DNA from 2 places in the Luteibacter sp. HA06 genome. Region 1 is predicted to be linked to the other one. Evidence: predicted binding sites of a transcription regulator. Region 1 holds the regulator's gene; the other holds the start of a gene.
The links. Region 1 encodes sigma-54, which starts transcription at its own class of promoters, with help from an activator protein. Its sites were predicted from a motif close to TGGCACGNGCNTTGC; they were not measured.
Positions count from the first base shown of each region.

Region 2: ACVWWJ_RS05920 (flagellar basal body-associated FliL family protein) is a predicted target of sigma-54. The motif match lies at 2,634-2,648, and genes of this name have one in related genera.

Region 1 is NZ_JBSSDZ010000001.1:4,096,858-4,104,331, reverse strand. It holds gene hprK (HPr(Ser) kinase/phosphatase) at 1-633, opposite strand, end outside; gene hpf (ribosome hibernation-promoting factor, HPF/YfiA family) at 759-1,109, opposite strand; gene ACVWWJ_RS18970 (RNA polymerase factor sigma-54) at 1,227-2,708, opposite strand; gene lptB (LPS export ABC transporter ATP-binding protein) at 2,808-3,527, opposite strand; gene lptA (lipopolysaccharide transport periplasmic protein LptA) at 3,532-4,107, opposite strand; gene lptC (LPS export ABC transporter periplasmic protein LptC) at 4,142-4,732, opposite strand; gene ACVWWJ_RS18950 (HAD-IIIA family hydrolase) at 4,738-5,286, opposite strand; gene ACVWWJ_RS18945 (KpsF/GutQ family sugar-phosphate isomerase) at 5,307-6,320, opposite strand; gene ACVWWJ_RS18940 (BolA/IbaG family iron-sulfur metabolism protein) at 6,491-6,730, shown strand; gene murA (UDP-N-acetylglucosamine 1-carboxyvinyltransferase) at 6,781-7,474, shown strand, end outside.
Region 2 is NZ_JBSSDZ010000001.1:1,322,198-1,329,671, reverse strand. It holds gene ACVWWJ_RS05935 (FliO/MopB family protein) at 1-324, opposite strand, end outside; gene fliN (flagellar motor switch protein FliN) at 330-641, opposite strand; gene fliM (flagellar motor switch protein FliM) at 1,035-2,057, opposite strand; gene ACVWWJ_RS05920 (flagellar basal body-associated FliL family protein) at 2,073-2,570, opposite strand; gene ACVWWJ_RS05915 (flagellar hook-length control protein FliK) at 2,773-3,927, opposite strand; gene fliJ (flagellar export protein FliJ) at 3,977-4,411, opposite strand; gene fliI (flagellar protein export ATPase FliI) at 4,411-5,772, opposite strand; gene ACVWWJ_RS05900 (flagellar assembly protein FliH) at 5,769-6,410, opposite strand; gene fliG (flagellar motor switch protein FliG) at 6,410-7,399, opposite strand; gene fliF (flagellar basal-body MS-ring/collar protein FliF) at 7,413-7,474, opposite strand, start outside.

The sequences.
Region 1 (7,474 bases):
CGAGGGCTTCACGGCGGTGTGGCCGAACATCTCGCGGATGTTGAGCACGCCCAGGCCGCGTACTTCGAGCAGGTCCTGGAGCAGGTCGGGGCAGGCGCCGTCGATCACGTCGGGCGCGATCAGGGTGAATTCGGTGGCGTCGTCGGCAACCAGGCGGTGGCCGCGGCTGACCAGTTCCAGCGCGAGTTCGCTCTTGCCCGAGCCCGGCTCGCCAGTGATCAGCACGCCGATCGAGAACACTTCCAGGAACACGCCGTGCAGGGTGACCCGCGGGGCAAGCGTGCGTGCCAGGTGATACTGGAGGTAGGTGAGCAGCTCATGGCCGCGGCGCGTGCTCTGCCACAGCGGGGTGTCGGTTTCCTCGGCCACTTCGCGCAGGTCCGAGGGAATGGCCTGGTCCTTGGTGACGATGAGCGCGGCGGGCTGGTAGGCGGCGATCTTGTGGATCGCTTCCCAGCGCTGGCGGGGCTCCAGTCCGTCGAGGAAGTTGAGTTCCTCGGTGCCGATGATCTGCACCTTGTTCGGGTAGATCACGTTGAGGTAACCGACCAGCGAGGGACGGCGGCTCTGCTTGGCATTGGGTTCGAGCACGCGCGATTCGCCGCGCATGCCGGCGGCCCAGCGCAGCGCCATGCGCTCGTGTACCCCGTCGAAGAGTTGTCTGGCGGTCAGCCGGTCCACGCTGGATCCCTTGAAATGGCGAAGCCGGCGCGAGGGCGCCGGCTGGGGCTATTGTGCCATCAAGCGTGGACGGGGGTTCAGGGACTGGCGACGCGCGCGTCGCGGCCCTCGGTATTGTGGTGATCCTTCAGCTTTTCCTTGTGCTTCTTCAGCTGGTCGGCAAGCTTGGCGATCATCCCGTCGATGGCTTTATAGAGGGCGTCGGGCTTCTTTTCGTCTTCCAGGCTGGCGACGCCATCGGCGTGAAGACGGGTGCCGGCGCAATGCAGGGTACCGCTGGCCTTGTGCTCGTTCTTGTCGACGGAAAGGACCACGTCGAGGGCTTTGATGTTGTCGAAAAGGCGTTCGAAGCGGCCGATTTGCTGTTCCACGCGCTCGCGCAGAGCCGGGGTGATATGGATGTGCTGGCCGCTGATCTGGATTTGCATGACGCCTCCTTCTTGCTGAGGGTGCCGCCCTGGGGGCGACGAGTGCGGAGCGGCGGAGTGCCGTTCCTCAAGCCTGAAATACTGTGACCGTGGACCTCCGTGAGGGTTCCCCGCGCCTCAACTGGCGCGGACACGTTCGCTGGAACTGGGGATGCGCAGGGCTTCCCGGTACTTGGCCACCGTACGACGGGCAACCTGAATTCCGCGTCGATGAAGTTCCTCGGCCAGGGCCTGGTCCGAGAGTGGGCGGCGCGCGTCCTCGCCCGTGATGAGTTTGCGGAGCATGGCCTGGATGGCGGTGGCCGAGGCGCTGCCGCCGTCCTCCGTGGCCACGCCACTGGAGAAGAAGTGCTTCAGTTCGAAGGTACCGCGCGGCGTGTGCATGTACTTGCGCGTAGTGACCCGGGAAATGGTCGATTCGTGCATGCCGACTTCCTCGGCCACCTCGCGCAGGACCAGCGGGTGCATGGCCTCGGGGCCATAGTCGAGGAAGGCGCTCTGCCGGCGCACGATGACGTCGGCCACCTTGGTCAGGGTCTCGGCACGGGATTGCAGGCTCTTCAGCAGCCAACGGGCTTCCTGGAGCTGGCCCTTCATCCACGTGGCGTCGTCGCCGCGGGCGCGGGCGATGAGGTTGCAGTAATGCTGGTTGAGGCCCAGCCGGGGCTGGGCGTCGGGATTGAGGCTGACCTGCCAGCGGCCGTTTTCGCGCCGCGCATAGACATCGGGGGCCACGTATTCCACCGGCGTGGCGTCCAGCGCCGAGCCGGGCCGCGGATCCAGGCTGCGGATCAGGGCGGCCGCGGCGGCGACATCCTCTTCGGCGGCCTTGAGCTTTCGGGCGATCTTGGCGGCGTCGTTACGCGCAAGAAGCTCGAGCTCGTCGGTGACCACGCGGATGGCGAGGTCGCGGTGCGGGGTTTCCAGGGAGAACTGCGAGAGCTGGCACAGCAGGCAGTCGCGCAGATCCAGGCTGGCGATGCCGGTGGGATCGAAACGTTGCACCCGCTGGCGCACGCGCTCGATTTCCTCGGCAGTGGCCTTCATCTCGGCGGGCAGGGCGGCTTCGACCGCCTCGACGCCGTCGCGGAGGTAGCCGTCTTCGTCCAGCGCATGAATGATGGCGGTGGCGATGGCGTGGTCGCGAGGGGAAAACTGGGAAAGGTTGAGCTGCCACTCCAGGTGTTGCTGGAGGTTCTCAGGGGCAGCGTTTTGTGGCTCGAAGCCGTCCTCGTCACCGCTTCCGGACCGCGAAGGCGCACCCGCGTAGTCGCCGGCTTCGCCGTGGAAGCGATCGTCGTCCCACTCGGGGGCAAGTTCTTCGGAGGGGGTGACCGTCGATTCTTCTTCGGCCTTGGAAGCCTTGACCGGGACTTCGTCACGCGCCGGGAAGTCCGGGCCGTCGTAGTCGCCCTCTTCGGGCAGCTCGGCCTCGGCTTCGGCGTCTTCGGCGAACTCGAGCAACGGGTTGCTTTCCGCGATCTGGCGGAGTTCGGCCTCGAGCTCCAGCTGCGACAACTGCAGCAGGCGGATGGCCTGCTGCAACTGGGGCGTCAGCGTGAGCTGCTGATGCAGGCGAAACTGGAGTCCGGGTTTCATGCCTTCGATGCGTGAGGTGTCAAATCCATCGTAACCCCTTGCGACCTTCCCAAACCAGCATTCCGGTGAGCTATGCCCACCGGCCGACGATGCAGTGTGTCAGATACGGAACTCACGGCCCAGATACACCTCGCGGACCTTTTCGTCGGCGAGGATGTGCTGGGGCGTACCCCGGGCGAGGACTTCGCCGTCATTGAGGATATAGGCACGGTCGCAGATGCCGAGCGTCTCACGTACGTTGTGATCGGTGATCAGCACGCCGATGCCGCGTTCTTTCAGGTGGCGGACGATGCGCTGGATCTCACCGACGGAAATCGGGTCGACGCCGGCGAACGGTTCGTCGAGCAACATGTAGCGCGGGCGGGCGGCCAGCGCGCGGGCGATCTCGACGCGGCGACGCTCGCCGCCGGAGAGGCTGATGCCCTTCTGCTCGGCGATGTGGGCGATCTTCAGTTCGTCCAGCAGGCTTTCCAGTTCCTCTTCGCGCTGCCGGGCGGTCATGTTGTCGCGCAGTTCGAGCACGGCGAGGATGTTGTCCGAGACGCTCAGGCGGCGGAACACCGAGGCTTCCTGCGGCAGGTAGCCGATGCCGAGCTTGGCGCGGGCATGCATCGGCAGGCCGGTAATGTCCTGGTTGTCGAGTTTGATAACGCCGGCGTCGGCCTGGATGAGGCCGACCACCATGTAGAAGCAGGTGGTCTTGCCGGCACCGTTGGGGCCGAGCAGGCCGACCACTTCGCCCTCGCGGATGGAGAAAGCGAAATCGCGGACTACCTGGCGCGCGCGAAAGCGCTTCTGCAGGCCTTGGGCTGAGAGCATCGGGTCAGGGCTTCTTTGGCTGCGCGGGCTTGGCGGCCGGCGGTGTGGCCGGCGTGGCCGGAGCGGCGCCGGGCGGCGGGTTTTTCGGCTGGAAGGTCATGTGCACGGGTTCCGCGCCATTGCTTTCGCCGGTCATCGTGCTGTTGGTCGTGTTGTAAGTGATCTTGTCGCCGTTGCTCTCGTTGAGCTTGCTCTTGTCGGCCGCGTCGGTCTGTTTGTCCACATGCGCCTTGCCGGTGAGCACGGCGATGCCGTTGCCGCTGTTGGCGGCGTCATCCGGCTTGTAGTCGATGTTGGCGGCATGGCCGCGCATCAGCAGGTCCTGGTCGTCCATCTGCTGCACCGTGGCCGGGTTACCGTCGACGATGACCCGGATGATCTGGTTGTCGGCATCGAGGTAGCCCGTTGCCTTGTCGCCGGTGATCTTCAGGGTTCCCTGAGTCAGCACGACGTTCGTGGTCCAGATCACCTTGCCCGGCTGCGTGCTGTTCGCCTGCTGCTGCGTGCCATCGAACGTCTTCGACGTGACGTTGGTCGGCTGGGCGCGATCGGACTGCTTGGCAAAGGCGGGCAGGCTCATCGTGAGCGCCACGCCAAGGACCGCGAGGAGGGTACTAGCGCTTGCGCGGCGGATAGACGGTGTGGACTGCATCGAGGAGCTCCAAATGCTTGGTATCGAGATTGGCGCGCATGCCAACGCCATCCATTGTAGAGGCACCCTGAACGATCCGGGCTGCCTCGGCCGTCTCCAGACGGTTCTCCTTGGGCCAGGCGGTGACCTCGGAGGTGTCGATGCTCGCCGGCGGCGTCTGCTCGAAGGCAATGCGGTCCATGTGGACCTTGCCCTGCAGCTTGAGCAGGCTGCCGTCCTTGTTCACCCAGCCATATTCCGAGTGACCCTTCCACGGCGGCGCCGTCAGGTCCTTGGTCGGCGGCAGGATGAAGTCCGGCGTATTGATGTACAGCGACTCGTCGCCTTCGCGGCGCTCCAGGTGGGGCGCGATCAGCTTGAAGGCGGGCTGGCCGAAGTCGTTGTAGGAATCGAGGTTGAAGTTGGTCAGCACGTAACCGGACCGCGGTGGACCGACGAAATCGTTCGGCTCGCTGACCGGCGCGACCCAGTAATAAAGCAGCACGCTGGCGCCGAGCACGGCAGCGAGTATGCCGGCCGTGCCCGCCGCGCTGCGATCCTTGAACAGGAGCATCAGGCTCACAGCCAGCGTTCCCGCTCGGCTTCGGCCTTGCCCTGGGCGGCGAGGATCAGGTCGGACACTTCACGCGCCGCCCCATAGCCACCCGAGAGGCGCGTGCGGATATGCGCACGCTCGACCACCCAGGGGTGGGCGTTGGCCACGGCCACGGCGAGTCCGGCGATACCCATGGCGGCGAGATCGGGGAGGTCGTCGCCGACAAAGGCCGACTGCTCGGGCGTCAGGCGCAGCGCACTGAGCAGTTCCGTCAGGCAGGCGCGTTTGTCCTTCTGGCCCTGGTAGACGTGCTGGATGCCGAGTTCTTCCGCGCGCAGCGACACCGGGTGACTGATGCGGGCAGTGATGATCGCAACCTTGACGCCGTTTTCCTGCAGCCGCTTCAGACCGAGGCCGTCATGCACATGGAACACCTTGGTCTCGCGGCCGTCCTCGGCATACCAGAGGCGGCCGTCGGTAAGGGTGCCGTCCACGTCGAATACCACGATACGTATCTTGGCCGCGCGCTCGGCGACATCGGCGGGAATCTCTGAGTAATGCGTGTAGGGCATGGGCTTCTGGGTGGGGAGCGTCAGACGACGCGGGCGCGGAGCAGGTCGTGGATATTGAGCGCGCCGACCACACGCCCGTCGGCATCGGTGACCAGCAGCGCATTGATCTGGTGTTTTTCCATCAGCTGCGCGGCTTCGACGGCGAGTTTGTCAGAGCCGATGGTTTTCGGTCCGCGGGTCATCAGCTGGGCAACGGTAGCGTTTCGCAGGTCGATGTCGTCGTCGTCGAGGCAGCGACGAAGGTCGCCGTCGGTAAACACGCCGAGGAGGAAGCCGTCATCGTCGACCACGGCGGTCATGCCCAGGTGCTTACGGCTCATTTCCACAAGCGCTTCGCTGAGCGTGGCGTCGAGGCGCACACGGGGAACGTTCTCGCCCGCGTGCATGACGTCCGCGATGTGCAGCAACAGGCGGCGCCCAAGGCTGCCGGCCGGATGCGAGCGCGCGAAGTCATCCGGCGTGAAGCCCCGCGCTTCGAGGAGGGCGACGGCCAGGGCATCGCCCATGACCAGCGCGGCCGTGGTGCTGGCGGTAGGAGCGAGTCCGTGGGGGCACGCCTCCGAGGTCACGTTGGCGTCGATGTTGACGTCGGCCTGCCGGGCCAGCGACGACTTCGGATTGCCGGTAATCGCGATGAGCGGGATACCCTGGCGCTTGATCGCCGGCAGGATGAACAGCAGTTCGTCGGTCTCGCCGGAGTACGAGATTCCAAGCAGGATGTCGTCCGGCTGGATCATGCCCAGGTCGCCGTGGCTGGCCTCGCCCGGATGGACGAAGAACGACGGCGTGCCCGTGGACGCGAACGTCGCGGCGATCTTGCGGGCGATATGCCCGCTCTTGCCCATGCCGGAGACAACGACGCGGCCCTTGCAGGCCATGATCAGCTGGCAGGCCTGGACGAAGGACGCGTCGACCTTCTTTTCGAGCGCACGGATAGCCGCCGCCTCGGTGACGATCACGGTACGCGCGCTACGGACGACGATATCGGCATTCACGAGCGGGTGATCGGCAGGCGGGGCGGTGCGGGCGTTCATGCGGCCTCGGGGGTCCGGGTTGGGGCGTTTGACCCGGGATGTCCATTTCTGCGACACCGGATTTCCATTACCATTACATATTCTCATTTTATCGTCGCCGCCATCGAACGATGGTTCAGGGTCCGTTTCGGAACCCTGCGGCCCGACGACCCCCTTTCTACGGAGAATCCATGGACGCTGCCCGCATCCAGGCATTGATCGAAGCCGGCCTGCCCGGTGCCCTGGTAAACGTTCGCGGCGACGACGGCGTGCACTTCGAGGCCGATGTCGTCTCGGAACAGTTCGCAGGCAAGCTCCCGCTGGCCCGTCACCGCCTCGTTTACGCCACTCTCGGTGACCTCATGGGCGGTGCCATCCACGCCCTGGGCCTGAAAACCCTTACTCCCGAAGAAGCCGCCGGCCGCCGTTGAGGCGCCGCGACACTCCTCGTACGACCTCCCTTTCCAGGTAATTCGATTCCATGGCCAAGATCCTTATCACCGGCGGAAACCCGCTCGTGGGCGACGTGAGCATTTCCGGCGCGAAGAATGCCGTACTGCCCATCCTCGCTTCCTGCCTGCTTGCCGATGAACCGGTAAGCATCGGCAACGTGCCGCACCTGCACGACGTCACCACGTTTATCGAGCTGCTCGGCCGCATGGGCGTGCGCGTGGTGCTGGACGATCGCATGAAGATGCACATCGACCCGCGCCCGGAAAATTCCTGCGTGGCACCGTACGAGCTCGTGCGCACCATGCGTGCGTCGATCCTCGTACTGGGTCCGCTCGTGGCCCGCTACGGCAAGGCCGAAGTGTCGCTGCCGGGCGGTTGCGCGATCGGCTCGCGCCCGGTGGACCAGCACATCCGCGGCCTCCAGGCGCTCGGTGCTGAGATCACCGTGGAGAACGGCTTCATCAAGGCGAAGGCCGGGCGCCTGAAGGGTGCCCGCATCGTCATGGACATGGTCACCGTCACCGGTACCGAGAACATTCTGATGGCCGCCACCCTGGCCTCGGGCACGACGGTGATCGAGAACGCCGCGCAGGAGCCGGAGGTGGTCGATCTCGCCCACTGCCTGATGGCCATGGGCGCGAAGATCGACGGCATCGGCACCTCCACGCTGATCGTCGAGGGCGTGGAACGCCTGCATGGCGCGCACTACGAAGTGCTGCCCG
Region 2 (7,474 bases), 2.8 Mb from region 1:
CGTACGCAGGCCACCGGTGGGCGAGGCGCCGACCAGGATCTGCGTGCCGCCGACTTCGAGCAGCATGACCTTTTCCTTGATGCCGACCGGCATCGATTCGATGACGCGGATCTTCCGGCCGCCCGGACGCACGCGCACCTGGGCGCGGCGACTGAGCCAGCCGACGAAGAAGATGAGTGCGACGACGCCGAGCAGGCTGATCAGCACGCGAACCAGTTCCGCGCCCGAGTCCACCGCGGGCGTGGCGGCCGGAGCGAGCACCGGGTCCGCCATCAGGGCGCAGGAAAGGAAGCCACCGACGAGGGCGGCGACGATACGGCGCATGGCAATCACCGCAGCTTGCGGACGCGCTCGGCCGGACTGATCACGTCAGTCAGCCGGATACCGAATTTTTCGTTGATGACGACCACTTCGCCATGGGCGACCAGGGTGCCGTTGACGAACACATCCAGCGGCTCACCGGCGGCACGGTCGAGTTCGACCACCGAGCCCTGGTTGAGCTGGAGCAGGTTGCGGATGCTGATCTTGGTACGGCCCACTTCCATGGCCATGGTGACCGGCACGTCCAGGATGACGTCGAGATTGACCTCGGCGCCCAGTCCCATGGACTTGTGCAGGTTGGCCTCGTTGGCGCCTTCCATCTCTTCGAGCGTCGTAGGTTCGTTCATGTCCGTTCCGGTGTTCGCGTTGCTGGGGTATGAACCCATAGAAGCAAACGGCGTGCCATGGATCCGGCGACCCGGGGACAGTGAATTTTTTGTGTTTTTTCAGGCGTTTGGCAGGGTGCGGCGAACCTTGCCGGCCGACCGGAAACTGACGCTAGACGGAAAGCTGACGCGTGACGGCAGTTGCGCACCGGGACGGTCAATTGACGTCAGGTTGGCGGACTGGGGCAAGGACCCATCGCCGATGAATCGGCTCCCACACAAAGCGGAGCCGACTCTTCTGCGAGAGCGCGCTCTTTTGTGGGAGCCGCTTCAGCGGCGATGCTCTTCAGGCTTCGGACATGCCCAGGCATCAACCATGCTCAGGCTTCAAACCAACTCAGGCATCGGCTCGGTCGTAGTCACCGGCATAGCCTTGCTCTCGCCGCGCTTGCGCATCAGCGAATCGAACTGGATGGCCTTGTTACCGCTGGAATTGGCCATGCGGCCACGGAAAATCGGCACGTCTTCGGCAAAGATCGTGGCGCATTCCGGCAAGGTGATCGGAATCACATCGCCCTTGCGCAGGTGCAGGAAGTCGCCAATCGTGAGGCGCGCCTCGGCAAGCATCGCGGTGACTTCCACTTCCGCGTCGAGGATTTCCTCGTGCAGGTTCTGGATCCAGCGCTCGTCACGTTCCGCACGGTCGCTCTGCACGCCGGCATCCAGCAACTCGCGGATCGGCTCGACCATCGAGTACGGCAGGGTCAGGTGCACTTCGCCGCCACCGCCATCGAGTTCGATGTGAAAGCGCGACACCACAACGGTCTCGGTCGGGCTGACGATATTGGCGAACTGGGGGTTGATCTCGGAATTGAGGAACTCGAACTGCATCTTCAGCACCGGCGCCCAGGCCTCGGCCATGGCCGTGAAGGCCTCCTGCAGCACGATCTGGATGACGCGGTTTTCGGTGGGGGTGAAATCCCGACCCTCGATGCGCGCATGGTAGCGACCATCGCCGCCGAAGAAATTGTCGATGACGGTGAAAACCAGGCGCGGCTCGAACACCATCAGCGCGGTGCCGCGTAGCGGCTTGATGCGGATCAGGTTGAGGTTGCTCGGCACAGCCAGCGAGTGCACGTACTCGTTGAACTTGGTCATCTTCACGCCGAGCACCGAGACTTCGCAGGACTTCCGCAGCACGTTGAAGAGATTGGCGCGGAAGTAGCGGGCGAAACGGTCGTTGACCATCTCGAGCGTCGGCAGCCGGCCGCGCACGATGCGATCCTGCTGGGTGAAATCGTAGTCCAGGATGCCGCCGGGCGGCGGAAGCTCGATCTCGGTTTCAACCGAGCCACCTTCCACGCCGGCCAGGAGGGCGTCGATTTCTTCCTGGGTAAGGATGTCACTCATGGCCGATACGTCCCGTCACTGCATGATGAAACTGGTGAAGTAGACCGCGTCCACGCCGGGACGACCGATCTTTTCCTTGAGCACGCGCTGGATTTCAGCCAGCGCGGCGGCCTGCAGCTTGACCTTGCCCTTCACGTCGGAAAGCGTCTTCACGTCCTGCGCGGAGAACAGCATCAGCAGTGCATTGCGAATCTCGGGATCGGCTTCCTTGGCGGCGGCGATCGCCTCGGGGTCATGGGACATCACGTTGACGCCGATCTGCAGGAACCGCAGAGCGGTCTCGTCCTGGAAATTAACCACGAAAGCGGGGTCGAGCTGCAGATAAACGGCCGGCTTGGACTTGGCGACTTCCGTCGCGTCCGCCGGGCCGGCCTTGCCGTGACCACCCTTCATCATGAAATAGCCACCCGCGCCACCGGCGGCTAGCACCACCAGGGCGGCGATCAGGATCAGCTTGCCCTTACCCTTCTTCTTGGGAGCGACTTCGGCGGGATCTTTGGGTGCTGCGGCCATGCGTGGAACCTCTGGAATGCGAATACGTAAACGATCGTGCCCGTGGGGCTTGCGGGTATTGTTGCAAGCCACGTGCCATCGGCGCGCGTCGCGGCCCAGCCGAATGGAAAGATGGCGCTGTGACGCGGTTCTCGTCGCGGTGCGGACGAGGCGAGCGAGCCGAAACTTTGACACCCGTCAGCATCACGTCACGCGAACGGCGTCACGCCACCTCGTCGACCAGGCTACGCGACACGCGCGAGGTCGCCACCGTCTCCGTGGTCGCCGCATCGTCGGCCGCACCGCCCTGCCCGCCCGCCGCGTTACCCTGGGCGGGATTCTGGCCGGGGTCACGCTGACCGACGTCGGCCTGGCCGAGCGACAGGCCATGGTGCGCGAGCATGGTGTCCAGCTGGGAAAGGGTCTGCTGCACCGCATGCACTGCCGCCGGATGCTGCGCGAGGATGGCGACGTTGACCTTGCCGCCGTCCATGGTCACGTGAACGTCCATGCTGCCGAGCTCTTCCGGGTGCAACTTGATACGCGCCGATTTGACGTCGCCCGAGCCCATCCAGGCGATCTGCTCACCCAGCTCCTGACTGAACTGGGGCGAGGTGGCGGCCTGCGTCGCCTGAACCTGGACGGCCGGAGCGGTCACGCCGTTCATGGCCGGCGCGTGGGCGAGAGGCATGGGGCTGAGGTTGGCGGGATCGGTCGCCGAGGTGTCGTCTTTCGTCGCCGCGAGATCGCCGCCCTGGACCGCAAGCAGGCTGGCGAAGGGCGAAGCCGTGACGGCAGCGACCGGCACCGGCGTCGTGGCGAGGGCATCGGTGAGCTGAGTGCCGGTCGTAGCGCCATCTTTTGCCACGGCCGTGGCGTCCGCGGCGGCGGGGAGGCCAGGCGTCGCACCCGTACCGGTGAGCGCGCCGAGCGCACCACCGAGCTTGCCCGCGGCGGTGGTCGCCGTCGCGAGCGCTTTCGCCGCGAGATCACCCAACTTGGGCGGTACGCCGATCAGCGCGAGCACGCTTGTCGCGAGCGACGTGTCAGCGTCGCCCGCATCATCCTTCTTCGTCGCGTCATCATCCGACTTCTTGTCAGAGGCCTGGGCCGATGACGTCTTGTCGGCAGCCGGGTCTTTCCCCCCCGAAGGCGTCGTGGACCCTGTCGAGGTCGTCGCACCCTTGTCGGACGGCTCGTCCTTGGTCTTGCGGGCATCGGCGTGCGCCGCGTTCATCGCTGCGTCGAAGCGCTTGTTCGACACCGTGTCGTCATTCCCGTTGCCCGTGACAGAAGACGTATTGCCGACCGACGACGTCGACGACGGCGTGGGAGCGGGCGGGCGGGCGACATTGAGTGCGATCGTGGCGTTGTTCATGCGGGATACTCGATGAGGTCGTTCAGGAGCTGGCTCACGCACGCGTGCGTCATGCCTCGCTCCGGGGATTGCGGCGGTATTGCGAGCGTTCGTCTGCCTGGGCCTGCTCGCGGCGATCGTCCGACTTGCGTTCCTGCTCACGATATTTCGTAGTGACCGAGTCCAGCGCCTTCGCGCGACCCCGCGCATCCGTCCAAAGCCGGCGTGCGTGCTCCAGTGCCTGCTCGCGGCGCTGCACTTCACCCAGCTGCTGCACGATGGCCATGTCGATCTTCTGCAGGAACTGCTGCCGGTTGAGCAAGGCACTGATGCCGATGCCGTCGGGCATCTCGGCGTATTCGTTGCGGTATTTACGTAGCTCGACCAGCTGATGCTCGGCTTCGGCGAGTGCACGTTGCTGAGTGGCGAGCACGCGCAAGGCGTCCTCGGCCTTTTCTTCGGCCAGGTCGACGACGGGTTGCAGGCGGTCGGCGCGCGAGGGCATCAGCCGGCCTTCGTCGTATCAGCGAGGGCGGACTCGGCATCGGCGAGATTCACCGGCTCGTCGGTTTCCTGCTGAAGGAAGGCCGACAACCGTGGATAGAATGCAATCGCCTCGTCGGTACGTGGATCGCTGCCCTTCTGGTAGGCACCCACTGCGATGAGGTCGCGCTGCTGGCGGTACGCCGAGTAGACCTGGCGGAAGCGCTGGGCCGAGCGCATGTGCTCCTTGCTGACCACGGCCGGCATGACACGGCTGATCGACGCCTCGATGTCGATCGCCGGGTAATGACCGGCTTCGGCCAGGTCGCGCGACAGCACGATGTGGCCGTCGAGGATGGCCCGCGCCGCATCGGCAATCGGATCGTGGCGGTAGTCGTCGCCTTCGGTGAGCACGGTATAGAACGCCGTAATGGAGCCGCGACCTTCAGCGTCGTTACCGGCGCGCTCGACGAGTGCGGGAAGCATGGCGAACACGGACGGTGGATAGCCCTTCGTCGCCGGCGGTTCGCCGATGGCCAACGCGATTTCACGCTGTGCCTGCGCATAACGGGTGAGCGAGTCCATCAGCAGAAGCACACGCAGGCCCTGGTCACGAAAATGCTCGGCCACGGCGGTAGCGACCTGGGCACCGCGCAAGCGACTCAGTGGAGGCGCATCCGCCGGTGCGGCAACAACGACTGCACGACGGCGCCCTTCCTCGCCCAGCGTGTGGTCGACGAATTCCTTGACCTCGCGACCGCGCTCACCGATCAACCCGACCACGACGACGTCGGCATCGGTGAAGCGCGTCATCATGCCCATCAGCGTGGACTTACCCACACCGGAGCCTGCGAAGAGGCCGATACGCTGACCCCGGCCGACGGTGAGCAGGGAGTTGATGGCCCGCACCCCGACGTCGAGTGGCGTATCGATCGGCCGACGCATCATCGGATTGATGGGATCGCGGCGTAGTGGCGCACGCTCACGCGCCAGCAGCGGGCCGAGGCCATCCAGCGGCGCGCCATCGGGACCGATGACGCGACCGAGTAACGAATCACCGACGGGCACACCCGAGATAGCCGCTACCGGCGTCACGCGCGCATTGGGCAACACGCCGTGCATCTCGCCCGTGGGCATGAGCAGGAGACGGCCGTCGGAGAACCCGACTACCTCGGTCTCGAGCTGCCGGCCATCGGCACCCGCGACCATGCAGCGGGCACCCACCGGCGCTTCGCAGCCGACAGCCTCGAGCGTGAGCCCGACCACCCGGCGCAACTTGCCTTCGGCCTGCAAGGGACGAACGCGTTCGGCGCTTGCGCGCTGCGCGGCAAGGGATTCACGCCAGTGCGCGATGCGGGCGGCGGTGTGGCTCTCGGCAGTCACGAGGGATCGACCTGACCTTCGAGCACACTGTCGATCACGGCAGCCAGGCGGGTACGCACGCGCGCATCGAGCCGGGACTGCTCACTCTCCAGGCGCACGTCGCCCCGCTCCAGCGCGGCATCGTCCACCACGCTGCCGTCGTGTTCGGTACCGGTGCGGTGATCGCGAACGATCGCCGCATCGGCGGGATGCAGATGAATCTTGATATGGCGTGTGGCCGCTGGCAGCGCGTCGACCGCCTGACGGACTACGTCGAGGATCTTCTCCGGCTGCGTGGTGATCTCATAGCCCAGAACACGCTCGGCGATGATCGTGGCCAGCACAGCAAGGTCGGCGGCAACGTCGTGATCGAGTTCGGCGAACGGCCGCTCGACCGCAGCAAAGAGGGCATCCAGTCGCGCGACCTGTTCCGCCAGCTCTCGTGCGGCCATAGCGCGGCCTTCCGTCAGCCCCGCATTGAATCCTTCCTCGCGCGCCTGCCGCTCGATCGCCTCGATCTCCGCGACGGTAGGCCGACGTGGACCTTCGTCCTCGACGTCGGGGCGTGCGACATGCGGTTCCGGACCACCCACCACGGGCAGCTCCCAGCGTTCGAACTGGTCGAAGCGTTCGCGGGCGAGGATCGAGGTAAGACTCATCAGACGAATTCTTCCCCGCCACCGGCGAGATTGATCTGGCCGGCGTCAGCAAGACGACGCGCCGTAGCCAGCACTTCCTTCTGCGCCGCATCCACCTCGGAGAGGCGAACCGGACCCTTGACCTCGAGATCGTCGCGCAGCATGTCGGCGGCACGCTTGGACATATTGGCGAAGATCTTCTCGCGAATCGCGACTTCCGCACCCTTGAGCGCGGTGATGAGACGCGCCGACGGTACTTCGCGCAGCAAGGTCTGCATGCTGCGGTCGTCGAGATCGGCAAGATCGTCAAAGACGAACATGAGTTCTTCGATACGCTCGCCCAGGCCGGTGTCGATGCCACGAATGGAAGCCATCAGCTCGGCTTCGCGCGAGGTCTCCATCGCGTTGAGGATGTCCGCGGCCGCCTTGAGGCCACCGACACTGGCCGACTTCAGCTTGTTGGAGTTGCCGGAAAACTGGCGCTCCATGATTTCGTCGAGCTCGTTCAGCGCGTGCGGCTGCACGCCATCGAGCGTGGCGATGCGCATCACGACGTCGCTGCGCGTGCGCGCCGGCAGGTAGCCGATGACTTCAGCAGCCTGGTCGGCTTCGAGGTGAGCCATGACCAGCGCGATGATCTGCGGATGTTCCTGGCCGATCATTTCGGCGATGGCGCGGCTTTCCATCCACTTCAGCGATTCCAGGCCCTTGCTGCTGCGGCCGAGGAGAATGCGGTCGATAAGACCGCCCGCCTTGTTCTCGCCGAGCGCGTTGACCAGGATGCGGCGGATATATTCCTCGGTGCCGACGCCGATCGAGGTGTGCTGGCCGACGTCTTCCTGGAGTTTGGTAAGGACGGTCTCGACCTGCTCCTTGGAGACGTTCTTCAGCGCGGCCATGGCCGTACCGACGGCCTGCACGTCACGTGCGCCGAGGTGCTTGAGAATGGAGGCGGCGTCTTCCTCACCCAGGGTGAGCAAGAGGATCGCCGCGCGCTGCGCGCCCGTCAGGGCTTCTTTCTGTTCAAGCGCCATCGTCGGATACCCAGCTCTTCACGACTTGCGCAACCTGTTTGGGATTTTCGG